2 linked regions of the Promicromonospora sukumoe genome follow. The protein of the gene in region 1 binds, or shares a complex with, the protein of each later gene. Links are inferred from orthologs where the notes say so. Each region holds a gene or a part of one and is shown in the gene's direction. Other genes may lie near its edges.

Region 1 (7,019 bases):
GCCCTTGAGACCGCTCGTGCGGTCGAGCCCGCTCATGCCGCACCGTTCCCGGCCGGCTCGCCCGCGAGCACCGGCGTGCGCGCGCCGGCCCCGACGGGGGACACCCCGCCGCCCGCCGCGAGGCTGCGGTCCGCCGCCTCCAGGACCTCCAGGACGCGCAGACCCGCGGAGCCGTCCGTCAGCGCCTGGCGCTCGCCGAGGATCGCCGAGGCGAGCTCGTCGACCATGGAGCCGAGCGCCTCGCGCTCCTCCAGCGCGGGCGACCAGGTGTCGCCCAGGCGGTAGGAGATGGTCGCGGCCCGGCGCTCCAGGCTGTCGAACGCCTGGGTCTCCAGGTCGACGCCGCGGTCGTAGACGCTGATCCGCTGCTGCGGGTTCAGGTCGTCCCACACCAGCGTGCGGCGCGACCCGCCGATCGTCATCCGCCGCACCTTGGTGGGGCTGAGCCAGTTCACGTGCACGCTCGCCACGGCGCCGCCGGGCAGCGGCAGCACAAGGTAGCCCACGCACGACTTGCCCGCGCCGATCGGGTCGGCGCCGTGCGCCGCCACGGACTCGGGCCGCAGCCCGCCGGGCAAGATGTGGTCGAGGACCGACAGGTCGTGCGGCGCCAGGTCCCAGAACACGTCGACGTCGGGCTGGACCAGGCCGAGGTTGATGCGCACGGAGTCGATGTAGAGGATGTCGCCCAGGTCACCGGCCGCCACGAGCTCGCGGATCTTGCTGACCGCGGGCGTGTAGCAGTAGGTGTGGTCGGTCATCAGCACCAGGCCGCGGGCCTTCGCCTCGGCGACCATCTCGGCGGCGGCCGCCGCGTTGTCCGCGATCGGCTTCTCGACGACCACGTGCTTGCCGGCGCGCAGGGCGGCCAGGGCGATGGCGTGGTGCGTCCGCGCCGGGGTGGCGATGGCCACCGCGTCGATGTCGTCGCGGGCGAGCAGCGCGTCGAGCGACGTCTCGACGTCGGCCCGGCCGTTCGCGCGGGCGACCTTGGCCGCCCGGTCCGCGTCGAGGTCGCAGACGGCGGCCAGCTCCCAGCGGTCCGACGCCGCGAGGTTCCGTGCCAGGTTGGGTCCCCAGTAGCCGGCGCCCACCACGGCCGCCCGCAAGATTCTCTGGTCCATGCTGCCTTCTTCCGGTATCAGCTCGGATCGGCCTGGAGTGTTGTCATCCTGGCTTCGATCAATGTACGTCCCGGCCTCACGGCGAACCCGCCGGTGCCTTTGGAAATCACCCGTGGCCGGTGCTTGTTTCACCCGGCGCGTGTTTCACCCGGGGGTGAAAGATGAATGCCCTCAATTGCCGTGGCCGGTATTCAGCCCTGCTTCTCCGAGAATGCGGGCGTGCGGCCCGTCAGCCCGTCGAAGACCCGCACGTAGGTCTCGGCCTGCCGGCGCCAGGACAGCTCGCCCTCGATCCGGGCGCGGCCCGCCAGGCCCATCTCCCGACCGCGGTCGGGGTCGTCGAGGATCTCGAGGATCGCGTCGCCGAACGCCGCCGGGTCGGTCCCGGGGACGTACCGCGCCGCCTCGCCCGCGCTGCGCCGCGTCTCGGTCAGGTCCGACGCCACCACGGGCAGCTCGTGCGCCATGTACTCCAGCGTCTTGTTCATGGTGGAGCGGTCGTTGAACTCGCTGGGCGGGTCGGGCGTGACGCCCAGGTCCGCGCTGGACAGCCAGCGGCCGATGGCCGCGTGGTCGACCCGGCCGGTGAACTGCACCCACAGGTCCAGCCCGCGGCGCGTGCAGTCGGCGCGCAGCTCCTCCAGCGCGTCCCCGAAGCCGAGCAGCGCGAAGCGCACGTCGGTGCGGCCGCGCACCTTGACCACGTGCTCGATGGCCGCGAGCAGCCGGTCGACGCCGTCCTGCGAGCCCATGATCCCGACGTAGCACACGAGGTGCTTGCCCAGGTCACGGGCCCCCGGCTCGGGGTCGCCGCGGTGCATCAGGTCGGCGTCGGGCGTGCTGAGCACCACGGAGCTGCGGCTCGGGTCCACGTGGCCCCGCTCCAGCGCGATCTGCTGGTAGGAGCCGTTGGTCGAGATCACGTGGTCCGCCGTGCGGTACGTCGCACGCTCCAGCAGGAGCAGGGCCTTGTAGAGGACGTCCCGCCGGCCGAACTTCGCGACGTACACCTCGGGGCACAGGTCGTGCTGGTCGTAGACGAAGCGCACCCCGCGCCGCAGCCGCCACAGCAGCGCGAGCAGCCAGTACGTGTCCGGCGGGTTGCACGCCTGGATCACCTGGAAGGGCGCGTCGCGGTGCACGCGGGCCGCGGCCCGGGCCGTGCGCCACCAGCAGACGACGAACTCGCGCACGTAGCCCATGACCCCGCGCGACTCGGGCGGGGGCGGGTAGGAGTGGACGGTCACCTCGTCGACCTGGAAGCTGGCGGGCTCGTCGCCGTTCTCCTGCGGGCAGACGACGCTCACGCGGTAGCCGGCGTCCGTCAGGGCGCGGCACTCGGACCGGACCCGGCGGTCGATCCGGAACGGTAGGTTCTGAATGATCACCAGAACGTGTGGAGCGTCGGAATGCATGACGAAAGTCTTGCCGCAGGTACGGCGTGCAGAAAGCCGGGGAGCGGGTGAGAACGGGGATTCACCCGCGGGCCTCGGTGATACGCCGGTGCGAGATATCACCCGAACATCACCCTCGCGGAGGTTGATTTATCCGTGCTCTTTCCGGGTAGGTCCAGGAAAAGGGGTCGCCGATATTTCATCCTGTGCTGTTTCCGGGGAATGCCCGGGGTGGGGTGCGGGCGGTGCCGGGGGCCGGAGCCCGGGGTCGTCCGGGCGGGGCCGACCCGGCGAACGGCGTCGTCCACGCGCTCGACCGGGGACCGCCTCCGGTCCGTGACGCTCGCGACCGCGCGGCCCGTCGGCAGTGTCGGTGAGCCCGCCTAGGCTTAGGGGCGATGACTTCCCTCTTCGACAGCCTCTCCCTGCCCGGCCTCGACCCCGCGTCGCCGGGGGACGGGGCGCGCCTGCCGCGCACCGCCCCGCGGTGGGACGACGGGGGCGAAGGCGACCCCGGCGAGGCGGCCGTGCCCGCCGAGCCGGACTGGCTGGCCGGCCTGCCGCACGAGTCCGAGGCGCCACGCGCCGGCGGGGCCTTCGCGCACCTGGACCCGGACGCCCTGCTCGACGGGCTGAACCCGGAGCAGCGCGCCGCCGTGGTCCACGAGGGCGGGCAGCTGCTCATCGTGGCCGGCGCCGGGTCGGGCAAGACGCGCGTGCTCACGCACCGCATCGCCTACCTGCTGGCCACCGGCCGTGCGCGCGCGGGCGAGATCCTCGCGATCACCTTCACGAACAAGGCCGCTGCCGAGATGCGCGAGCGCGTCGAGGGCCTGGTCGGCCCCGCCGCGAACCGCATGTGGGTGTCCACGTTCCACTCGGCGTGCGTGCGCATCTTGCGCCGCGAGGCGACGACGCTCGGCCTGCGGTCGAGCTTCAGCATCTACGACGCCGCGGACAGCCAGCGCCTCATCACGCTGGTCACGCGCGAGCTCAACCTGGACCCCAAGAAGTACCCGGCGCGCGGGCTGTCGAACAAGATCAGCGACCTGAAGAACGAGCTGGTCGACCCCGAGACCTACGCGCAGCAGGCCGGGGCGTACGCGGAGCAGGAGGCGCAGGCCGAGGCCGCGTCGGCGGCGTCCGGCGGCATCCGGCGGCCGTGGGGCGGGCAGTCGGCCGACGAGCGCAACACCGCCGTGCCCAAGTTCGACCAGGTGCTGGCCGACGTCTACACGCGCTACCAGGCGCGCCTCGCCCAGGCGAACGCCCTGGACTTCGACGACATCATCATGACCACGGTGAACCTGCTCCAGGCGTTCCCGAACGTCGCGGAGCACTACCGCCGCCGGTTCCGGCACATCATGGTCGACGAGTACCAGGACACCAACCACGCGCAGTACACGCTGGTGCGGGAGCTCGCGGGCGTGGGCGCGGACGACGACTCCGCCGGTTCGAACGGTGGCCTGGATCCCGCCGAGCTCACCGTCGTCGGCGACTCCGACCAGTCCATCTACGCGTTCCGCGGCGCCACGATCCGCAACATCCTGGAGTTCGAGAAGGACTACCCGGACGCCACCACGATCCTGCTGGAGCAGAACTACCGCTCCACGCAGAACATCCTGAGCGCCGCCAACGCCGTCATCTCCCGCAACGCGGGCCGCACGCCCAAGCGCCTGTGGACGGACTCGGGCGCCGGCGCCAAGATCACCGGCTACGTCGCCGACGACGAGCACCAGGAGGCGCGGTTCGTCGCCGACGAGATCGACAAGCTCGGTGACAGCGACGGCGTCCGGCCGGGCGACGTCGCCATCTTCTACCGCACCAACGCCCAGTCGCGGGCGCTGGAGGAGGTGCTGGTCCGCGTCGGCCTGCCGTACAAGGTGGTGGGCGGCACCCGGTTCTACGAGCGCCGTGAGGTCAAGGACGCCGTCGCCTACCTGCGCGCGCTGGCCAACGAGGACGACGACGTGAACCTGCGCCGGGTGCTCAACGTGCCCAAGCGCGGGCTGGGCGACCGCGCCGAGTCGCTCGTCGCGACGTTCGCGGAGCGGGAGCGCATCTCGTTCGGCGCCGCCCTGGAGCGCGCCGACGAGATCCCCGGCATGACCAACCGCTCGCTCAAGCCCCTGCTCGTGTTCCGCGACCTGATGCGCGAGCTGCGCGGCCTGGTCGACGACGGCGCGGCCCCGGCCGTGGTGCTCGGCGCCGTGCTCGACCGCACCGGCTACCTCGCCGAGCTGCGCGCGAGCGAGGACCCGCAGGACGAGGGCCGGGTCGAGAACCTGGCCGAGCTGCACGCCGTCGCCGTCGACTTCGGCGAGACCGACCCGGAGGGGTCGCTGGCCGACTTCCTGGAGCGGGTCTCGCTGGTCGCGGACAGCGACCAGATCCCCGCCGAGGACGTCGCCGACGGCGCCGCGGAGGAGGCGCCCCGGGAGAACCAGGGCGTCGTCACGCTGATGACCCTGCACACCGCCAAGGGCCTGGAGTTCCCGGTCGTGTTCCTCACCGGCATGGAGGACGGCACGTTCCCGCACATGCGCTCCCTGCACGACGACAGCGAGCTCGCCGAGGAGCGCCGCCTGGCCTACGTGGGCATCACGCGGGCGCGCGAGCGGCTCTACATCACGCGGTCGTCGGTGCGCGCGGCCTTCGGCATGGCCAACGAGTTCCCGGAGAGCCGGTTCCTCCAGGAGGTCCCCGAGGAGCTGTGGGACTGGCGGCGCCGCGAGTCGTCGACGGCCGCGATCCGCGCGGGCCGGGGCGGCTGGAGCGGCGGGTACGGCTCCGGCGGCTACGGTTCCGGCGGGCGCTCGGGCTCCGGGTCGGGGTCGGGGTCCGGGTCGAGCTGGTCCTCGGGCCGGTCGGGGTCCTCGCGCGCCGGCACGGCGTCGTCGTCGGGCGGCAGCCAGCCCAACCCGTTCTCCCCGCAGAAGAAGGCGGGCGCCAAGGGCGGGTTCGGCGGGCTCAACGTCCAGAAGGACGTCCCGAGCCTGGAGATCGGCGACCGCGTCACGCACGACTCGTACGGTCTGGGCACCGTCGTGGACGTCGAGGCCAACGCGGTGGTCAAGATCGACTTCGGCACCAACGGCACCAAGCGCATCGCGCTGAAGTACACGGCCATCACCAAGCTCTGACCGGACCTTCGGGATCGGGGCCGGGACTGGCCGCGGCCGCTCCTCTCCTTCGAGACCTAGGTTTCTTCGCTTTGCGGCGGCCCAAAGCGAAGAAACCTAGGTCTCGAAGGAGACGTCGGCGGACGCCGGACGCCCGGCGGGGCGGGGGCTTCACATTCCGGACTTTTTCGGTCTACGGAGGTTCGGTACCGTCCGCCCATGGTCCTGACCGACGACGCCCGGCCCGGCCTGGTCGCCGGGTCCGCCACGGCCGCAGCCCCGGCACCGGCCCCAGCCTTGGCACCGGGCGCAGCACCGGCCCCGGTACCGGCAGCCGGCCCGACGACGGCGGGCACTCCGGCAGCGGCCGCCGCCGTGGCACCGCACTCCCCGGCCGGCGTCCCGACCCACCAGCCCCCAGGGTCCCCGGCCGCCCGCAGCGCACGCATCCCCGGGCTCGACGGGCTGCGGGCACTTGCCGTGGTCGCCGTCGTGGCGTTCCACCTGGCGCCCGCGTGGGTGCCGGGCGGGTTCCTGGGCGTGGACGTGTTCTTCGTGGTCAGCGGGTTCCTGATCACCACGCTCCTGCTGCGCGAGGTCGCGGGCACGAGCTGGATCCGGCTCCCGCGGTTCTGGGTGCGCCGGGCCCGCCGGCTGCTGCCCGCCATCGCGCTGGTGCTGGTCGTCAGCATCCCCGTGGCGCGGGTGGTCGAGCCGGACCTGACGGTCGGGATCGGGCGGCAGATCCTCGGGGCGGTCACGTTCAGCACCAACTGGGTCGAGATCGCCGCGGGCACCGGCTACTTCGACGAGTCCCAGCCGGAGCTGCTCCGCATCCTGTGGTCGCTGGCCATCGAGGAGCAGTTCTATCTGGCGTGGCCGGTGCTGCTGGTGGTCCTGCTGATCGCGGTGCGCTCGGCGGCCTGGCGGGTGCGGGTCGTGGCCGTGGGCGCGCTCGTCTCGGCGGCGGCCATGGCGCTCCTGCTCATGCCGGCGTACGGCACCGGCGTCGACCCGACCCGCGTCTACTACGGCACCGACACCCACGCGTTCGGCCTGCTCCTGGGCGCCGCGGTGACGCTGCGCTGGGCCAAGGCCGGTCCCGCGCTGCGGGGTGCGCGCGCCCACCTGCTGCCGCCGCTGGCGCTGGCCGGCCTGGTCGCGCTCTTCCTGCTGCTGCGCAGCGACTCGCCGCTCACCTATCCGCTCGGGCTGCTGGCCGCGTCGCTGCTGGCCCTCGTCCTGGTGCTGGCGTGCGACGCCGCCCGCACCCAGCCCACCTGGTTCGTCGCCGCGCTGGAGCTTCCCGTCCTGCGCTGGGTGGGGGAGCGGTCGTACGGGATCTACCTGTGGCACTGGCCGGTCGCCTGCATCGTGAC
Region 2 (6,596 bases), on another replicon or contig:
GTACAGCGCTGGCACCTACGTCTGCAACGCCACCTTCTACGCGCTCCAGCACGCCCTGGCCGAGCGGCCCGGCGTGCTCTCCGGCTTCGTGCACGTGCCGCGCACCACGGAGGAGGTCCGCGCGCAGGCCGCGGCGTCCGCCCCGGCCGACGCCGGCGAGCCGCACCTCCCGGTCGCCGACCTCGCCCGGGCCCTGGAGATCGTGGTGCGCACGGCGCTCGCGGCGGCCCGCGGCGAGGTGGCGGAGCCGGCCTCGTCGGGCGGCACGCTGCACTGACGGGGCGCTGAGGGGGCCCGGAGCGGGCCCGCCCAGCGCCCCGCGCTCCGGAGTGTCAGTGGTCCGCCGTACGGTAGTGACATGCGACCCGTGACCGACCTGCAGCGCACGGTGGCCCCGTTCGAGGTCATCTCCGAGTACCAGCCCGCCGGCGACCAGCCGACGGCGATCGCCGAGCTGACCGAACGCGTCCAGGCGGGCGAGAAGGACGTGGTGCTGCTCGGCGCCACGGGAACCGGCAAGTCCGCGACCACGGCCTGGCTGGTGGAGAAGCTCCAGCGGCCCACCCTGGTCATGGCGCCGAACAAGACGCTCGCCGCGCAGCTCGCCACGGAGTTCCGCGAGCTGCTGCCCAACAACGCGGTCGAGTACTTCGTCTCGTACTACGACTACTACCAGCCCGAGGCGTACATCGCGCAGACGGACACCTACATCGAGAAGGACTCGTCGATCAACGACGAGGTCGAGCGGCTGCGGCACTCGGCCACCTCCTCGCTGCTGACGCGGCGCGACGTCGTCGTGGTCGCCTCGGTGTCCTGCATCTACGGCCTGGGCACGCCGCAGGAGTACGTGGACCGCATGGTCCGGCTCGACGTCGGCGACGTCGTGGACCGGGACGACCTGCTGCGCCAGTTCGTGACCATGCAGTACACGCGCAACGACATGTCGTTCACGCGCGGCACGTTCCGGGTGCGCGGCGACACGGTCGAGATCATCCCGGTGTACGAGGAGCTCGCGATCCGGATCGAGATGTTCGGCGACGAGATCGAGTCGATCCAGACGCTGCACCCGCTCACGGGCGACGTGGTGCGCGAGGAGAAGTCGATCTACGTGTTCCCGGCCACGCACTACGTGGCGGGCCCGGAGCGCATGGAGCGCGCCATCGGCGGCATCGAGAAGGAGCTCGAGGCGCGGCTCGCCGAGCTGGAGAAGCAGGGCAAGCTGCTGGAGGCGCAGCGGCTGCGCATGCGCACCACCTACGACATCGAGATGATGCGCTCGATCGGCACGTGCGCCGGCATCGAGAACTACTCGATGCACATCGACGGCCGCGAGCCGGGCACCGCGCCCAACACGCTGCTCGACTACTTCCCCGAGGACTTCCTGCTCGTCATCGACGAGTCGCACCAGACGGTGCCGCAGATCGGGGCGATGTTCGAGGGCGACGCGTCCCGCAAGCGCGCGCTCGTGGACCACGGCTTCCGCCTGCCGAGCGCCATGGACAACCGCCCGCTGAAGTGGGAGGAGTTCACCGAGCGCATCGGGCAGACGGTGTACCTGTCGGCCACGCCGGGCGACTACGAGCGCTCGCTGTCGGACGGCGTCGTCGAGCAGGTCATCCGCCCCACCGGGCTGGTCGACCCTGAGGTGGTCGTGAAGCCGACGACCGGCCAGATCGACGACCTGCTGGGCGAGATCCGCGACCGCGTGGACCGCGACGAGCGCGTGCTGGTCACCACGCTGACCAAGAAGATGGCCGAGGACCTCACGGACTACTTCCTGGAGCGCAACGTCCGCGTGCGCTACCTGCACTCCGACGTGGACACGCTGCGCCGCGTCGAGCTGCTGCGCGAGCTGCGGCTCGGCGAGTACGACGTGCTCGTGGGCATCAACCTGCTGCGCGAGGGCCTCGACCTGCCGGAGGTGTCGCTGGTCGCGATCCTCGACGCGGACAAGGAGGGCTTCCTGCGGTCCGGTCGCTCGCTGATCCAGACCATCGGCCGCGCGGCCCGTAACGTGTCCGGCCAGGTGCACATGTACGCCGACAAGATCACGCCGGCCATGCGGATGGCCCTGGACGAGACCGACCGGCGCCGCGAGAAGCAGATCGCGTACAACACCGAGCGCGGCCTGGACCCCCAGCCGCTGCGCAAGAAGATCGCGGACGTCACGGACATGCTCGCCCGCGAGGACCTCGACACAGCGGAGCTGCTGGCCGGCGGGTACCGGAACAGCCGCAAGGGGAAGGGCGAGGGCAAGGCGGTGCCGGGCACGCCGAAGGAGGCAGCGACGTCGGGCAACCGGCTCGCCGGTGCCGCCGCGAGCGAGCTGGCGGAGCTCATCCAGGAGCTGGCCGACCAGATGCACGCCGCGGCCGCGGAGCTGCAGTTCGAGGTGGCCGCCCGGCTGCGCGACGAGATCTCCGGCCTGAAGAAGGAGCTGCGCCAGATGCAGGCCGCGACCGCCTGAGCGTGGCCCCACAGTTCATCCTTGACCCCCTCCCGGCGCCCGGTGGACGCTGAACGCGCAGGTGGGGGCACACGTCAGGGAGAACAGTGGGTCCAGGAGGCCGCGATGCGGGCACTGACGCAGGACAGGTACGGCTGGGACGCCCTCGCGGTGCGTGACGTGCCCGACCCGGCACCTGGCAAGGACCAGGTGCTGGTCGAGGTGCACGCCGCCGGCGTGAACCCCTACGACTGGCACTACGCGGCCGGGCAGCCGCTGGTCGCACGGCCGATGCTCGGCGGGCTGAGGGGGCCGACGCCGTCGGTCCGCGGCGCCGACCTCTCGGGCGTCGTGCTCAAGACGGACCCGGGCGTCACGAGGTTCGCGCCCGGCGACGAGGTGTTCGGGTTCGGCAGCGGCGGCACGTTCGCGGAGCTGGCGGTCGCGGACGCCGGCAGCATCGCCCGCCTGCCCGCCGACCTGGGGCACGTCGAGGCCGCGGCGATGCCCATGGCCGCGGTCACGGCGCTGCAGTTCCTGCGCGCCGCCGAGCTGCGGGCCGGGCAGCGCATCGCCATCACGGGCGCGGGCGGCGGAATCGGGCACTTCGCGGTGCAGATCGCCGCGGCCTGGGGCGCCGAGGTGACGGGGGTGTGCGGCCCGCGCAACGCCGCGATGGTGCGCGAGCTCGGCGCGTCCGAGGTCGTCGACCACACCACCGACGACATCACGGCGGGCGAGCCGCGCTTCGACGTCGTCTTCACGAACGCCGGCCGGTACTCGCTGCGGGCGCTCGGCCGCGTGCTGGTGCCCGGTGGCCTGCTCCTGGCCAACGACGGCAGCAGGGACGGCCTGCTGGGCCCCATGCCCGAGCTCGCGGTGGCGCCGCTGCTCTCGCGGACGCGCCCGTACCGGGTCGTCAACGTCGAGGCGACGCGCAGCGGCGAGGACCTGTCCGTCCTGGACGGCATGGTCGCCGACGGCGTGCTGCTGCCGATCGTCAGCGCGACGTACCCGCTCGACCGGGCCGTGGACGCGATCCGGCAGGTCGCCGGGCAGGGGCACGCCCGCGGCAAGCTGGTCGTCACGCTCGTCTGACGTGCCGTAGATCACGTTCGGGGCGTTCTCACCGTCCCGTATGCTTGCCCACCGTTGGAGGGGAGTACCTCGCAACGGCTTGGTCGTCATCACAGCTGCCATCGATGCCAGCTCGGCCTGCCGGCTCGTCGTGCGCCATCGCCCGGACTCGTCCAGGGTGGTGCGGGGGCGAGCGAGGAAGACCTCCGGTGCCCTGCTGTGCTCACCGGAGGCTCGATGCGATCGCGCGTTCCTCCCTTTCCCGGAAGGACGCAATGGTCCACGAACTGCCCGTGACCTTCGAACTCATCTCGCTCGGCGCGATGGTTCTGCTGCTGGTCGCCGACCTCCTCATCGTCGGACGGCGCCCGCACGTCCCGTCCATGAAGGAGAGCGCCATCTGGGTGAGCTTCTACGTGGGCCTCGCCCTGGTCTACGGCGTCATCGTCTGGGCCGTCGGCGGCGTCACCCCGGCGGCTGAGTTCTACGCCGGGTGGCTCATGGAGTACTCCCTGAGCGTCGACAACCTCTTCGTCTTCGTCATCATCATGGCGAGGTTCGCGGTGCCGCGGGACCACCAGCAGCAGGTGCTCATGGTGGGCATCATCATGGCGCTGATCTTCCGGGCCGCGTTCATCCTCGCGGGCGCCGCGCTGCTCGAGCAGTTCACCTGGCTCTTCTACCTGTTCGGCGCGTTCCTCATCTACACGGCGATCCAGCAGGCGATCCCCGAGAAGGAGGAGGAGCAGGACGACTTCAAGGAGAACGCGCTCATCCGGGTGATGCGCCGCGTCCTGCCGCTGCACCACCAGTACAACGGCTCCAGCCTCCGGACCACCGTCGACGGCCGCCGGCTCTTCACGCCGATGATCATCGTGTTCCTGGCGATCGGCTCGACGGACGTGCTGTTCGCGCTCGACTCGATCCCGGCGATCTTCGGCATCACGCGGGACCCGTTCATCGTGTTCGCCACCAACCTGTTCGCCCTGATGGGCCTGCGCCAGCTCTACTTCCTGCTGGGCGGCCTGCTCGACCGGCTGGTGTACCTGCCCTACGCGCTCTCGGCCGTGCTGGGCTTCATCGGCATCAAGCTGGTCCTCGAGGCCCTGCACACCAACTCGCTGTCGTGGATCAACGGCGGCGAGGGCTTCCACTGGGCGCCGGAGATCCCGATCTGGCTGTCGCTCACGGTGATCGTGTCGTCCCTGGCGGTCGGCACGATCGCCAGCCTCATCAAGTCCGCGCACGACGCGCGGGTCGAGGCGGCGCGTCCGGTCGCCGAGCCGGAGTCGGAGGACATCTCCCAGTGACGCCCTGAGGGCGTCCGGCCGTCGCGCGGCGGCGCGACGACAGCACAGCAGCAGGCCGGCGGCCGTGCCCCCGCGAGGGGCGCGGCCGCCGGCCTGTGCGCTGCCGCCGGACGGCCCGGGCCCGAGAGCCCGGGGGACCGGCTCAGACCACCGTGTAGTCCACGTCGATCGAGAAGATCTCCCGGTCCCCGGAGCGGATGGTCCCCGTGAACGCCTGGGCGTGGGCGGCGGGCTCGGCCGGGTCCGAGGGCTCGACCTCCACCGTGCAGTGCTCGCCGGCCGCGGCCAGGTTGTCCGCCCGCAGCCGGAACAGCCCCGGCTGCCAGCGCGCGTCCGGGCCCGCCGCCGCCTCCAGGACGTGGTCGAAGAGCGCGAACGCGGCGTAGCCCGCCACCGACACGGGCAGCGCCGGGTAGCCGTCGAAGTGCCCCCGGCACATGGCCGCCTCGACCGCCAGCTTGGCCGCCGCGCTCCGGGCGTCGGTCGAGACGTCGACGAGCGGGGCGGGCAGGCTGTAGGGGTTGGCGGGTTCCGTCGCGTCGGGTGCCCGGGCAGGCCCCATCATGCGCCGGAAGACCGGCACCGACATCACCAGGTACTCGACGTCGAGCCGCGCCACGAGGTTGCCGTGGGCGTCGCGCAGCTCGGTCTGGGCCTCCGCACGGTTGCGGCCCGTCATCCGGGCGCTCGCGGTACCGGTGAGGGCGGTCAGCGACCCGGTGACCGGGTACATCCGACCGACCCCGCGGTGCGCGAGGTAGTAGTGCCGCTTGGTGCTCGGGTTGGTCGTGGCCGCGGCGCACAGACCGAGGATCGCGAGGTGCCGGCCGGCCTCCGCGATGTTGATGTGCGTGGCGTGCCGTCCGGTCGGTGACTGGACGGGAACCGTCGCGCTGGTCAGCCCGGGCGCGGGGCTGGTCAGCGCGTCGAGCGCGTAGTAGGGCGGCGTCACACAGATGCGCGGGCCGATCTCGTCGTAGCCCACCGATGTACCGTCGACAGAGGTCATGCAGTGCCTCCCCGAACATAGTCAGCAGCTTCCGAACAGGCATCATGCGCACCAAGAAGCGCGCCACGCCATGCTCGAAACGTGACTATTGAGTAAAAACCTCTGTATGGATGGGTATTGGGTGAATTTTGCGGCTGCTCTACTCCGCGAAGCCGCCGATGACGACGTCCCACTGCCGGGCGCTGCGCTCGGCCACGAGCCCGCGGAGCGCGAACGGGTCGGGGTCCAGGACGGCCAGCGCCGCGTCGGCCGACTCCGCCTCGATCACCAGCAGCGCGCCCACTCGGCCGTCGACCGGGCCCGAGGCGCGCAGGACGCCGTCCGCGAGCAGCGCCCGCAGGAAATCGCGGTGGCTGGGGCGGACCTCGTCGCGGGTCGCGACGTCGTCGGTGTAGGTGTAGCTGACGGCGTAGGTGCTCATGGGGGCAGCCTGCCATCCGCCCGGGTCAGCCGGTTAATTCTTGATGAAGATGGTCGTCACCGGCCCGCTCGCCCCCCACACTCTGAGCATGGACGCACGTGAGAACCACTTCGACCTCGTCGTGATCGGCTCGGGCCCCGGCGGCCAGAAGGCCGCCATCGGCGCCGCCAAGCTCGGGAAGCGGGTGGCGGTCGTCGAACGGCGGGACCAGGTCGGCGGCGTCAGCCTGCACACCGGCACCATCCCCTCCAAGACCCTGCGCGAGGCCGTGCTCTACCTGACCGGCCTGCAGATGCGCGACATGTACGGCTCCAGCTACCGGGTCAAGGAACA

What was found.
Region 2: the proteins of FHX71_RS27720 (region 1) and uvrB are in contact, whole or in part, in a crystal structure (PDB 7EGT), measured with the Thermus thermophilus proteins. The link is inferred for Promicromonospora sukumoe from one-to-one orthologs. Residues at the interface, in WP_096412145.1 of Thermus thermophilus: His654, Arg656, Phe657, Gln666, Asp668, Glu669, Lys680, Arg681, Leu682, Ser683, Lys685, Tyr686, Ala687; in WP_096411307.1 of Thermus thermophilus: Glu23, Leu25, Arg26, Asp27, Gly28, Glu29, Arg30, Phe31, Arg55, Glu326, Asp327, Phe328, Glu379, Ser382, Gln383, His398, Gly400, Arg401.

Annotation. Positions count from the first base shown.
Region 1 is NZ_JACGWV010000003.1:814,170-821,188, forward strand. Bases 2,527-5,861 are described here. They hold FHX71_RS27720 (UvrD-helicase domain-containing protein), read left to right. Parts: upstream 2,527-2,916; coding sequence 2,917-5,661; downstream 5,662-5,861. Other genes in these bases: FHX71_RS27725 (acyltransferase family protein), read left to right, coding at 5,860-5,861. Outside these bases: FHX71_RS27705 (dTDP-glucose 4,6-dehydratase), read right to left, coding at 1-36; FHX71_RS27710 (Gfo/Idh/MocA family protein), read right to left, coding at 33-1,124; FHX71_RS27715 (glycosyltransferase family 4 protein), read right to left, coding at 1,316-2,512; more of FHX71_RS27725, read left to right, coding at 5,862-7,019. UniProt on the Escherichia coli protein: A helicase with DNA-dependent ATPase activity. Unwinds DNA duplexes with 3'-5' polarity. Translocates on single-stranded DNA with 3'-5' polarity. Initiates unwinding more efficiently from a nicked substrate than double-stranded DNA.
Region 2 is NZ_JACGWV010000001.1:2,896,617-2,903,212, reverse strand. What follows is about bases 1-2,912. They hold uvrB (excinuclease ABC subunit UvrB), read left to right. Parts: upstream 1-358; coding sequence 359-2,467; downstream 2,468-2,912. Other genes in these bases: FHX71_RS12850 (NAD(P)-dependent alcohol dehydrogenase), read left to right, coding at 2,573-2,912; FHX71_RS12860 (pyroglutamyl-peptidase I), read left to right, coding at 1-277. Outside these bases: more of FHX71_RS12850, read left to right, coding at 2,913-3,544; FHX71_RS12845 (TerC family protein), read left to right, coding at 3,799-4,833; FHX71_RS12840 (hypothetical protein), read right to left, coding at 4,976-5,842; FHX71_RS12835 (YciI family protein), read right to left, coding at 5,982-6,263; sthA (Si-specific NAD(P)(+) transhydrogenase), read left to right, coding at 6,352-6,596. UniProt on the Escherichia coli protein: The UvrABC repair system catalyzes the recognition and processing of DNA lesions. A damage recognition complex composed of 2 UvrA and 2 UvrB subunits scans DNA for abnormalities.